4 regions of the Rossellomorea oryzaecorticis genome follow, and region 1 is predicted to be linked to each of the others. Evidence: riboswitches for the same ligand, from Rfam matches in the RefSeq annotation. Region 1 holds a riboswitch; each other region holds the start of a gene.

Region 1 (3,111 bases):
CCAAGGTTCCCCCCGCCTATGGCAAAATCTCTGACACTTTTCGTCTTTTTCATACTGATAAAGCCCAGCGCGAACATCGCTGCAAGAAATATGGCAAATCCTATCCATGTATATAATGCAATTTGACTCATTTTCTTCTCCCTTCTTTTTTCAGTGTTTTATGAATGAACCGGTACAAGCTTCTTGGCAGGATGATCAGCAGGCAAGTGTCTCCGGCCTCTGCCAAACATGTTTTCCCTCAGGGTGGAGCCTTCATAATCAGTCCGGTAAATCCCCCTCTTCTGGAGTTCCGGGACAACATGGTCGACAAACTCGGTAAAGGTGCCCGGTGAATACGTCTGGGCGATATTGAAGCCGTCCGCGTCCCCTTCTACAGCCCATCTTTCGATTTCATCCGCAATCTGCTCAGGGGTGCCGATGAACTTGACCGTCCCGTTACCCAGGCCGTGATTCTTGATCGCTTCCCGGAGCGTCCACCTTTTGTTCGGATCTTTTCCGTACATATCGAGATTCCCCTGCATTGCATCCGTTTCAATGTCTTCGATATATTGATCGGGGTCGAATTGCGAGAAATCAATACCCGTATGACCTGATAAAAGAGATGCCGTTCCTTCGTAGCTGACATGGTTTGTAAGTTCTTCATATTTGGCATATGCTTCTTCCTCTGATGAACCTATGATAGGCAGGATCATCGGGAAGATCAGGAGCTCGGCCGGGTTTCTTCCCTGTTCCTCTGCCCGTCTCCGGATATCCGATGTATAAAGCTTCAGCCCGTCCAGTGAGTGATTTTTTGTAAATACCGCTTCGGCATGCTTTGCTGCAAAATCCCTGCCTTTAGGGGAAGATCCCGCCTGGAATAATACCGGGGTGCGCTGCGGCGACGGCTCCACCAGATGAGGACCCGGCACACTGAAGAATTCTCCTTCGTGGTTGATGGGGTGAACTTTTTCAGGTTCCGCAAAGGTATCATTTTCTTTATCATAAACAACCGCTTCGTCCTCCCAGCTGTGCTCCCACAATTTATAAGCGACCTGGAGAAATTCATCGGCTCTGTCATATCTCAGTTCCTTCGGAAGCCTGCCCGAAAGCCCAAGGTTCACGGCTTCACTCTCCAGATACGAGGTAACCACATTCCACGCAATTCTTCCGCCTGTCAGATGATCGAGCGTCGATAACTGCCGTGCCAGTGAATAAGGCTTTGCATAGGTAGTCGAAATGGTCGGGGCGAATCCCAGGTGTTCAGTTACGGCGGCCATCGCTGAAATTGGAATGACCGGATCATGTGCAGGCAGCTGCACTGCACCCCTGACCGCTGCATCATGACTGTTTTCATATACGCTGTATGTACCAAGCACATCCGCGATGAACATCGCATCAAATTTCCCGCGTTCGAGCGTCTCTGCGGTTTCGATCCAGTAAGCCAGGCTGTTATGAGAAGTACCTTGATCTTTTTCATGCTTCCATAAGCCTGTTGAATGCGGTGAAGGCGAATTTTGAATAAAGCCGTTTAGATGAATTTGTTTTTTCATGGGACAGGTCTCCTTTTTCTTAAAAATTGATTGGCCGTGGCTTGGGATTGGATTGATATGATGCTGGGTGATGAGATGGGAGTAGGTAGGGTTGTGACTTTTAGTGTTAGTATTCTTATCGTTATACTTGGTTTAGAAACAGCGACTCACCAACTATCTGCTGCAACGAAAAAACCTCTCCCGATGAGGAAGAGGTTCAATTCTATACCATCCACTCATCTTTCAAGCATCTGCTTGCTGGAATTAGCACCTTGTTACAAGTAACGGTTGCTGCGGGATCACGGGACCAGATTCCTCCCCCGGCTCTTGATAAGGATTTATTCAGTTGTGTTGTTCGAATTTTTATCATCATAACGGAGTCGGAATAATCTGTCAAATCAGAATTTTAATTTATAAGTGGGCTGATTTGTGAAGATGGTCACAAGTTTAAATTTGGAAACGCTTACCTTTATTCTTAAATCTAAAAGAGTGTTTTAATAGAAAATCTTGATGTTCCAGCCTTTATTGGCAGTTAATTCGGGAGAGACTCTTTTACTTTAAAGGAATAATGAACTATATATGGTGGAGAATCTAGTTATAAATGATCCTTTTTGTGAGTTTTTTGTTGGGGGAGGAGCCATGGGGACAGGTCCGGCGGTTTTTTTAAAAGTTAATTCGATCTTATAGTGTGAGAAATCCGTCCTTGTGGTGAGTGTTGCTGATGAAAGCAGATTAACGTTCGCGGTAATCCAAATTTCAGGACAATAAGGACGAAAACCTGACGATAAGGCGAACTATAATGTGGAATGGACCACCAAATACCGGCTTTGACGTTCATCTGGCTTTCAAAACCCAGGAATGGCACGGCGGTTCAAAACGAACTTGAAGTAATCTTTTAATTTTGCTGTATAATCTTCGAATTTAGCCCGAAAATCTTTTAATTTTGACCATTAATCTTTTAATTTCCTCCACTTATCTTTCGATTTTCAGGATAATTCCGCCACTTGGGAAATTAAGGAAAAACGATGAGATGTTTCAAAATCCTGTACATAGATATGTGCGGGGTCTGCCGATATAAGTGCGAAATTCCCAATATAAGAGCGGAAAATCTGATATAAGTGCGAAATTCACCTATTAAGTGCGAACTGCCGATTTTTCGACAAACGTCTGCCATACAACCTCCGCATTCTCGACACCCAAACCACACAATAAAAAAGACCCCCAACCAAAAGGTTGAGAGTCTCTTGTAAGCAAATTAACGCTTTGAGAATTGTGGTGCACGACGAGCGCCTTTAAGACCGTATTTTTTACGTTCTTTCATACGAGCGTCACGAGTTAACAATCCAGCGCGTTTTAGAGAACCGCGGTACTCAGGATCAGCTTGTAGTAAAGCACGAGCGATACCGTGACGGATCGCACCAGCTTGACCAGCGTAACCTCCACCGTGTACGTTTACTAAAACGTCATAGTTACCAAGAGTTTCAGTTGCAACTAGTGGCTGCTTGATTACTTCTCTTAGTGCTGCGAATGGGATATATACTTCTACTTCACGATCATTGATAACAATGTTACCGTTACCTGGTACTAAACGTACGCGAGCTAC
Region 2 (3,111 bases), on a different contig from region 1:
TCATGGATGACAAAAAATCCTTAACAGGACAGTATTTATCCGGAAAGAGATTCATTCCGCTTCCTCAGGAAAGGCGTAAGCCGGATGGAAGATATCTTGAAATTGTCGGCGCCAAGGAAAACAACTTGAACAACGTGAAAGCAAAGTTTCCGCTCGGTGTCTTTACGGCGGTCACAGGGGTTTCCGGTTCAGGAAAGAGTACTCTGATCAATGAGATCCTTCACAAATCCCTGGCGCAAAAGCTTCATAATGCCAAAACCAAACCTGGTGAGCACAAAGAAGTGAAAGGGATCGACCATCTCGAAAAAGTCATCGATATCGATCAGTCACCGATCGGACGTACCCCTAGATCGAATCCGGCAACCTACACAGGCGTATTCGATGATATCCGTGATGTTTTTGCAACCACCAATGAAGCAAAGGTGCGCGGGTATAAAAAAGGACGCTTCAGCTTCAACGTAAAAGGCGGAAGATGCGAAGCCTGCCGCGGTGACGGAATCATCAAAATCGAAATGCACTTCCTGCCGGACGTATATGTCCCATGTGAAGTATGTCATGGTAAACGATACAACCGTGAAACGCTTGAAGTGAAATACAAGGATAAGAATATTGCGGATGTTCTTCAAATGACAGTGGAAGATGCGGTGAAGTTCTTCGAAAACATCCCGAAAATCAAACGGAAGCTTCAAACGATCTTTGATGTCGGGTTAGGCTATATCACACTCGGCCAGCCTGCGACGACCCTTTCAGGAGGAGAAGCGCAGCGTGTAAAACTGGCATCCGAGCTGCACCGCCGTTCAACCGGCCGTTCGCTTTACATCCTGGACGAACCGACAACGGGTCTCCATGTCGATGACATTTCACGTCTGCTCACCGTCCTTCAGCGCCTGGTCGATAACGGCGATACCGTACTCGTCATCGAGCACAACCTCGACGTCATCAAAGCGGCCGACTACATCGTCGACCTCGGACCTGAAGGCGGCGACAAAGGCGGAACCATCATCGCCAGCGGAACCCCGGAAAAAGTCGCGGAAGCCAAAGGATCCTATACCGGTAAGTACTTGAAGCCAATCCTTGAACGTGACCGCGAACGGATGAAAAAGAAAATCCGCGAGAAGGAAGAAGTGACGAGTTAACGATTGATGAAAGAGAGTTAGGAGAAATCCTGCTCTCTTTTTTTGCTGTTGGTTATGAAGGATTTTCTCTTGAATTAGTACACTGAGTGGATTGGAGCGGAAGGCATTTGACTCCGACGGGATTTAGAGGAAATGTCGAGACCTGTCCAGCTCCGGCGGCTAGAGGCTCGAGGTCATAAGTCAAACAAGCCAAAAAGGCAAAGAGCGCCTTTCCGGCTTGTTCGCCTTATGCTTGTCGCCTCTGAACGAGCCGCCTGAGCAATTCTTCCCGCAGGCAAAGCCGAGGAGGCTCGCCTTCCTCCCCGCGGAAAGCAAATGCCTGGAGAGCAAAGGAACGGTCAAAGTTTACACGGAAATCAACTGCGGTGATTAAAATCAAAATTCTTCAAAAACAGGATTGACAAACCAATTAGAATCCTTTACCATTACCCTAATGCTTAAACGCATCATAACTTTAACTTAATAAAGTGATATCTTCTTATCCAGAGAGGTGGAGGGACTGGCCCTGCGAAACCTCGGCAACGGGTTCTTATGAATACCGTGCCAATTCCATCAAGTCATATGACTTGAGAGATGAGAAGAGCGGGACATATACATATTTGTGCCTCTCTTCTTATGAAGGGGGGCACTTTTTATTTTTCATCCATGTCCTTCAAATACCGGCATCAAGAAGAATACACAGTGAAAGGAGCAAGTCCTGTATGATCAGAGTTCAGAATGTTACGAAAGTATTCGAGACGAAAGACGGTCCGTTCACCGCATTGAAGGATGTGTCCTTTGAAGTGAAGAAGGGAGAAATATACGGCGTGATCGGGTTCAGCGGAGCGGGAAAAAGCACGCTTGTCCGCTGTCTCAATTTTTTAGAGAAACCATCATCGGGTGATATTTTCATAGAGGGGCGCAGCCTGAAAGATCAGTCAGCAGTTGATCTGAGGAAAGAGCGTCACCGCATCGGGATGATTTTTCAGCACTTCAATCTATTTCAATCCCGGACGGTGGCAGGAAATATCGCCTATCCTCTGAAACTGGCAAAATGGCCGAAAGAAAAAATCAGCGAGAGGGTAAAGGAATTGCTCGCGTTTGTCGGCCTTGAAGATAAAGCGAAGCATTATCCGGATGAATTGTCCGGAGGGCAGAAGCAAAGGGTGGGTATCGCAAGGGCCCTTGCGACATCCCCTTCGATCCTGCTTTGTGACGAAGCAACATCCGCACTTGATCCACAGACGACGGAATCGATCCTGAACTTATTAAAGAGAATCAACGCGGAATATGGCATTACGATTGTGATGATCACCCACGAAATGGGGGTCATCCGGGAAATCTGCGACAAAGTGGCCGTCATGGAAAACGGGAAAATCGTTGAAGAGGGCAGTGTCTTCGAAATCTTTTCCAACCCGCAGACCTCGACAACGAAAAACTTCGTGAAGAGCGTCATGAATGATCAGCTGCCGGCATCGGTTCTCGATAAATTGAATGACAGCAAAGAAGGGCGCGTCTGCCGCCTCATTTTCAAAGGAGATTCGACAGGCACGCCGATCCTGTCCGAAACGGCAAAGAAATTCAATGCCCACATCAATGTATTATTCGGCCAGATCACAGAACTCCAGGGCAAGCCGTTCGGAAATCTCATCGTACAGATCATCGGCAGCAAGAAAGAAACGGAAGAAATTTTGGATTATTGGAAGAACAGAGTATTTGTAAGCGAGGTGGAGAAGCGTGCAAGTTAATTGGGAATTATTCTGGCCGAGAATCATAGAAGCGACATGGGATACAGTGGCGATGGTGTCATTCTCCCTCCTGTTTGCAACGTTGATCGGGCTTCCGCTCGGCATCATCGTCGTGGTAACGAGGAAGGGACACTTACTTGAAAATAAAGCCGTCTTTTCAGTATTGAGCAGCATCATCAACGTATTCCGTTCAATCCCGTTCATCATCTTGATGGTGGCCATCATCCCCTTTACAAGATTGGTAGTGG
Region 3 (3,111 bases), on a different contig from region 1:
GGTGATGAAAAAGTAATTATCGTTGAAGGTACGACAGATAAACGAAAGGTTAAAGGAATCATAAAGGAACCGATTGAAATTATCTGTACGAACGGAACCATCAGCATCACAAAAATGGACGAACTGATCGATTCGCTGGAACAGAGAGATGTTTATATACTTGTGGATGCCGATCATGCAGGCGAAAAGCTGAGGAAGCAATTCAAGCGTGAATTCCCGGAAGCAGAACACTTATATATCGACCGGATGTATAAAGAAGTGGCATCTGCACCCGAGTATCATCTTGCTTCAGTACTGGTTGGCGCAAATATCGATGTACACACGGAATATTTGGAAAAAAGGATGAGTTAAGTTGAACGAGGTAAGTAATGAAAGAGCACTGTATGATGCAATCAATACACATGAGCTGGCCGCCGTGTATCTCTACACCCCGATGTGCGGGACATGCCAGGTAGCCGGGAGGATGCTTGACATCGTGGAAAAGCTCCCTCATGCTTTTCATTTCGAAAAAGTCAATTTGAATTACTTGCAGCAGTTTGCAGAAGAGCAATCAATAGAAAGTGTTCCTTGTCTGCTCCTATATAAGAATTCGAAGGAAATTGAAAGGATCTATGCCTTTCAATCGGTTCCTTATCTATACGACATGCTGAAGAAAACCGAGACCTTTACGAGCTAAGGGTCTTTTTTTATGTCATTTATATAATTTTTCTTCGATGAGTAAGGAAAACCTTTCTACAAACAAGGACATATTTCTCGGGAAATTTTTAGAGAAATTGCTCGGAATTTATATTCTGAATATTCAAAACTATCATTTTCGACAAGAATATGACATTTCTTCTGAATCATGTCGAGCGACCCGTGGAGGATAAAATACCCAGAAGTAGAATGTATTAGGTAAGAAGATTCGCGGGAGGGTATGTATGAGAAAATACTTAGAAACTCTAATTGAACAATGCCGTTCGAAGTACCATCTGCAGCTATTATTTCCATCAAATCCATTTATCCTGGATATTCAATGTAAAGATCAGCGTTACACCATTTCCCTTTCAAGCAAGGCATGTATGATCGTGGAAGACAGTAACGGCCTTGAATCTCAGTTCTTGATTAAAGGAACTGAAGATATGATTGCCTGCCTGCTTAAAGGAAATGAGCTATTATCGCACATGGTTGATCAGGATCAGCTTGAAATAAAGGGAGGATACCGGCCGCTGCTATTCGTCGAATCGGTTTTATGGCTGACCAGGCCTGTGGTAAAGGAAACTGTGGAAATATAATGAAAACTGTAATCTTCTGAAAAAAACATTTGACATGTCTTTGAACGTGATGATAGAATCACCTTTGTAGAAAATTTTCTGAGACTTTTAACTCTTTAACTTAATATATTTAACTTACTCTTATTAAGAGTGGTGGAGGGACGTGCCCTATGAAGCCCGGCAACCGTCAATGCAAATTGAAATGGTGCCAATTCACTCAAAGCAGACGCTTTGAAAGATAAGAGAAAGGATAGTCATATGATTATGCCTTTCTGCTTATCAGCAGGAAGGTTTTTTTATTGCCCTTTTTTGAAGGGGCGCACGTTTAATAGGAGTATTAATTCTTATTAGAACGATCGTTTTACTCAAATGAAAGAAGGTGACCGACATCATGATTACCATCTCAGACGTGAAGAAAATATACCAATCGAAAGCAGGGCCGATTTCTGCAGTGGACGGAGTGAACCTTTCCGTTAAGGAAGGTGAAATATTCGGGGTGATCGGCTACAGCGGTGCCGGTAAAAGTACGCTGATCCGTATGCTGAATGGCCTCGAGGTACCGACAGAAGGGACTATCAACGTAGGCGGCCAAGCAGTATCTACAATAAAAGGTAAAAAGCTCAGGGAAGCAAGGCAGTCAATCGGAATGATATTTCAGCATTTCAATCTGCTGTGGTCACGGACTGTCATTGATAATATTCAATTTCCCTTGGAGATAGCAGGGGTTCCTAAAAAGGAAAGAGTTAATAGGGCAAACGAACTGCTGACGCTTGTCGGGCTTGAAGGAAGAGGGGATGCATACCCTGCGCAGCTGAGCGGCGGCCAGAAACAGCGTGTAGGCATCGCAAGGGCACTTGCGAACAACCCGAGAGTACTTCTGTGTGATGAAGCGACATCTGCACTTGATCCCCAGACAACCGATTCCATCCTTGATCTGCTTGTGGATATCAATAAACGCCTGGGATTGACCATCGTCCTGATCACGCATGAAATGCACGTCATCAAAAAAATCTGTCATCGTGTAGCCGTGATGGAAAATGGGAAGGTTGCCGAACTCGGGGATGTACTCGAAGTATTCCGTAATCCGCAGCAGCAGGTGACTAAACGGTTTGTGAAGGAAGTATCACAGGATCAGGATTCGGATGAAGTGATCGAACAGCTGATCAAAGAGTACCCGACAGGGAAGGTCTTGAAATTCACGTTCGTGGGTGAATCCACCGGGCAGCCGCTGATCACCTCGCTGATCAGAAAATTCGACCTTGAAGTGAATATCCTCCAGGGGCAGATATCACAGACCCAAAAAGGGGCTTACGGCACATTATTTGTCCATCTGGACGGAGAGGAATCTCAACTTAAGGAAGCTCTCACGTTTGCCGAAAGCCAGCTGGTGAAAGTGGAGGTGATGGCAGGATGATCGACACGATCTTTCCGAATGTCGATTGGGAAAAACTCTGGGAAGCAACACTTGAAACCCTTTATATGACAGGAATGTCCGTCCTTATCACGTTTGTATTGGGTATCATTCTCGGGATACTTCTATTTTTGACATCCAAAGAAAATCTATGGGAAAACAAGCTTACTTACACTATAACAAGCGCTGTCGTGAATGTATTCAGGTCGATCCCGTTCATCATCTTGATCGTGTTGTTGATCCCGTTCACGAAGTTCTTGCTTGATACGATCCGCGGTGCGAATGCAGCCCTGCCGGCGCTCATCATTGGGGCAGCCCCGTTTTACGCAAGAATGGTTGAAATCGCCCTGAGGGAAGTAAACAAAGGTGTAATTGAAGCAGCAAAGGCCATGGGCGCAAAGACAAGTACAATCATAATTAAAGTGCTCATCCCGGAATCGATGCCGG
Region 4 (3,111 bases), on a different contig from region 1:
CGATTGATGCGGGACCGGTGCTGCCGTCGTTGCCGCCAAGGACATTGAATGAAAGAATCGTATATTCATCGGTATCCAGGTACGAACCCGGGCCGATGAGTCCGTCCCACCAGCCATTGTTGCCCGGCGTCCCTTTTACAATATGATTCCCTGTAAGGGCGTGGCAGATGAGGATGACCGGGCCGTTTGCTGATCCTGTTTTTTCATAGGCAAGCTCGACCCCCTTCAGGGTCTCCCCGCTTTCAAGCGTCAGGGTTGGGATCGTAATGGAGTTGACTTCGTATCGGGCCGCTCGGGTGTGGGGATTCTCCATTCCGCCGCCTCCTTTTTTCAGTAATGGAGGGAGACGGCTTTTCGGGCCGGATCTCCCTTTTAAAAAAATTGATTATACCGGTGACGCGGCAAGTGCCGCTTCGATTGCGTGATCCAGGTCCTCGATAAGATCCTTTGCTGATTCCAGACCGACTGACAATCTCACCAATTCTTCGGTTACGCCGGTTGAGCGCAGCTCCTGTTCGTTCAGCTGCTGGTGGGTCGTCGAAGCCGGATGGATGATAAGCGATTTGGCATCGCCAACGTTCGCCACATGTGACCAGAGCGTGATGTTGTCGACCACTTTCCGGCCTGAGTCCCTGCCGCCTTTAATACCGAAGACGACGATCGAACCGGCTCCTTTTTTCAGGTATTTCTGTGTCAGTGAGTGGGAAGGGTGCTGGGCGAGGCCCGGATACGATACCCATGCCACTCCGCTGTGCTGATCGAGATGCTCGGCGATTTTCTGTGCGTTTTCCGTGTGTCTTTCGATTCGGAGATGCAATGTTTCAAGCCCCTGCAGCAGCAGGAATGCGTTCTGAGGGCTCAGGCATGCACCGAAATCACGCAGCAGCTGAACACGGAGCTTGGTGATGAAGGCTGCTTCGCCGACATCGATGCCAAAACGGATTCCGTTATAGCTCGGATCTTCTTCCACGAAGCCCGGGAATTTCTTATTGTTCCAATCAAATTTTCCACCATCAACCACAAGTCCGCCGATCGCCGTACCGTGGCCCCCGATCCATTTTGTGGCTGAATGGATGACGATGTCTGCGCCCCATTCAATCGGCTTCGTCAGATACGGTGTAGCGAAGGTATTGTCGATGATGAGCGGGATTTCATTGTCATGCGCGACTTTCGCCACCGCTTCAATGTCCAGTACGTGAAGGCTTGGATTCCCGATCGTTTCGGCAAAAACAGCCTTCGTCTTCGGCGTGATCGCATTGCGGAAGTTTTCGGGATCTGTAGGGTCGACGAAATGCACCTTGATGCCGTATTTCGGAAGCGTCGTGGAGAACAGGTTGTACGTGCCTCCGTAAAGATTAGTCGCAGCGACGATTTCATCCCCGGCACCTGCGATATTCAGGATGGACAGCGAGATTGCGGCCATTCCGGAAGAAACGCCGAGTGCACCGATTCCACCTTCTAAAAGGGCGATCCGTTTTTCAAGGACGTCCACCGTCGGATTCATGATACGGGAGTAGATATTCCCTTCTTCCTCGAGTCCGAATAATTTCGCAGCATGCTCGCTGTTGTCGAAAACGTACGATGTTGTCTGGTAGATCGGGACAGCGCGTGAACCTGTCGTTGGGTCCGGTGCCTGGCCTCCGTGCAGTAATACTGTTTCGATATCGAATTGTTTTGTCATTGTGAATTCCTCCCTGGGTTTGGTTTTTGGATTTCATTGGCTAATTCGGTTTTAGGGTATTGGTTGCGGTGGACGCTGCCGGTTTCGTTTCAGCTGGTACTTTCAGCTGGCTTGACCGGGCCGGCCATCCTTCTAGGAGTGTTGAAAGAAGAGGAAAATGAAAAACCCCCTTCCTAAGAAGAGGGTCTAATTTAATAGGGTCCTCCTCTTATCTTTCAGACTTTCGTCTGCAGGAATTAGCACCTTTTCATGCAGCTGCGTGTCGTTCGCAGGCATGAAGGTTGCCGGGCTTCATCGGGCCTAGTCCCTCCGCCTCTCTGGATAAGAGCGATTTAGTTGTTTTTTAAGTAGTGCGTTGAGATGAATTATAAAGGCTGATTGTTTCATCGTCAAGGGTATTTTCTGATTTTTTTTATTATTTTGGTATTTCGATTGTTTTGTCTTGATTTGTTTTATTTGGATAGGGTTCGTTATACCGCAGTGGATTTCCGTGCATGATTTCGCTTTCCGCGGGCGAGCGGCGAGCCTCCTCGGAGCTGCGCTCCTGCGGGGTCTCCCCAGCTTCGCTTTTCCCGCAGGAGTCTACATCATGCACTCCAATCAACTGCTGGAATCGGTAGGATCTTGTGTCCAGCTTTAAAAAAACAAAAAATTCACCTGGCGATGTTGATACCTAATTACCCTTAAAAATCATCAATTAATTTACCCAACAGATTTTTCGATTGCTTCGTTGAATTGGGCCACGATGTCTTCGGCGTCTTCTATTCCGAGGGAGATGCGGACGACGTGGGTGTTGATGCCGAGTTTTTGCTGGGCTTCTTTGGGCAGGGCACGGTGGGAGGTGCCGAGCGGGTAGGAGACGGTGGTTTCTACTCCTGCCAGGGTCGGCACGATCTTGATCCAGCCGAGCGATTTGAAAAATGTGCTGATGTTGCAGGACGCGTCGAGTTCGATGGTGACGATGGCACCGTGTCCTTTTTCGGAGAGATTGTCCGGATAGTACACGTGCTTGATATGCTGGTTCGATCGTAAGTTGTCTGCCAGGATGCCGGAATTACGGGCCTGGGCTTCCATCCTGAGGCCGAGTGTCTTTGCTCCCCTTGCCGTGAGCCATGCTTCGAACGGGCTTAAGTTGGAACCCATGTTTACCACTTTTTCCCGTGCTTTTTTTACCAGCTCTTCCTTTCCTGTCACCACGCCTGCGGTGATGTCGCTGTGGCCGCCGATGTATTTGGTGGCGCTGTGGGCCACCAGATCTACACCTTCAAGATACGGCTGGCGAAGGTATGGTGTGGCGAAGGTGTTGTCGATGATCGTTTTGAGGTTATGTTTTTCAGCAAGTTCGACGAGCTGCTGGATATCCTCCACTCTCATGAACGGGTTGGTGACCGTTTCACTGTAGAGCAATTTGGTCCGGGGCGTTATGGCCT

What was found. A riboswitch is a leader RNA that binds a small molecule or an ion and turns the genes downstream of it on or off. The one in region 1 is predicted to bind S-adenosylmethionine.
Region 2: linked by a shared signal. The riboswitch ahead of ACKA06_RS05255 (methionine ABC transporter ATP-binding protein) and the one ahead of ACKA06_RS18330 (LLM class flavin-dependent oxidoreductase) in region 1 are both predicted to bind S-adenosylmethionine.
Region 3: linked by a shared signal. The riboswitch ahead of ACKA06_RS04405 (methionine ABC transporter ATP-binding protein) and the one ahead of ACKA06_RS18330 (LLM class flavin-dependent oxidoreductase) in region 1 are both predicted to bind S-adenosylmethionine.
Region 4: linked by a shared signal. The riboswitch ahead of ACKA06_RS05380 (O-acetylhomoserine aminocarboxypropyltransferase/cysteine synthase family protein) and the one ahead of ACKA06_RS18330 (LLM class flavin-dependent oxidoreductase) in region 1 are both predicted to bind S-adenosylmethionine.

Annotation. Positions count from the first base shown of each region.
Region 1 covers NZ_JBJOSA010000022.1:8,865-11,975, forward strand. The annotation lists gene ACKA06_RS18325 (sodium:solute symporter family protein) at 1-131, opposite strand, end outside; gene ACKA06_RS18330 (LLM class flavin-dependent oxidoreductase) at 159-1,529, opposite strand; SAM riboswitch class I at 1,742-1,845, opposite strand; gene rpsI (30S ribosomal protein S9) at 2,764-3,111, opposite strand, start outside.
Region 2 covers NZ_JBJOSA010000003.1:208,428-211,538, reverse strand. The annotation lists gene uvrA (excinuclease ABC subunit UvrA) at 1-1,136, shown strand, start outside; SAM riboswitch class I at 1,612-1,716, shown strand; gene ACKA06_RS05255 (methionine ABC transporter ATP-binding protein) at 1,838-2,863, shown strand; gene ACKA06_RS05250 (methionine ABC transporter permease) at 2,853-3,111, shown strand, end outside.
Region 3 covers NZ_JBJOSA010000003.1:31,321-34,431, reverse strand. The annotation lists gene ACKA06_RS04420 (toprim domain-containing protein) at 1-351, shown strand, start outside; gene ACKA06_RS04415 (thioredoxin family protein) at 353-676, shown strand; gene ACKA06_RS04410 (hypothetical protein) at 921-1,274, shown strand; SAM riboswitch class I at 1,392-1,498, shown strand; gene ACKA06_RS04405 (methionine ABC transporter ATP-binding protein) at 1,645-2,667, shown strand; gene ACKA06_RS04400 (methionine ABC transporter permease) at 2,664-3,111, shown strand, end outside.
Region 4 covers NZ_JBJOSA010000003.1:238,802-241,912, forward strand. The annotation lists gene metX (homoserine O-acetyltransferase MetX) at 1-313, opposite strand, end outside; gene ACKA06_RS05380 (O-acetylhomoserine aminocarboxypropyltransferase/cysteine synthase family protein) at 386-1,681, opposite strand; SAM riboswitch class I at 1,887-2,009, opposite strand; gene ACKA06_RS05385 (trans-sulfuration enzyme family protein) at 2,384-3,111, opposite strand, start outside.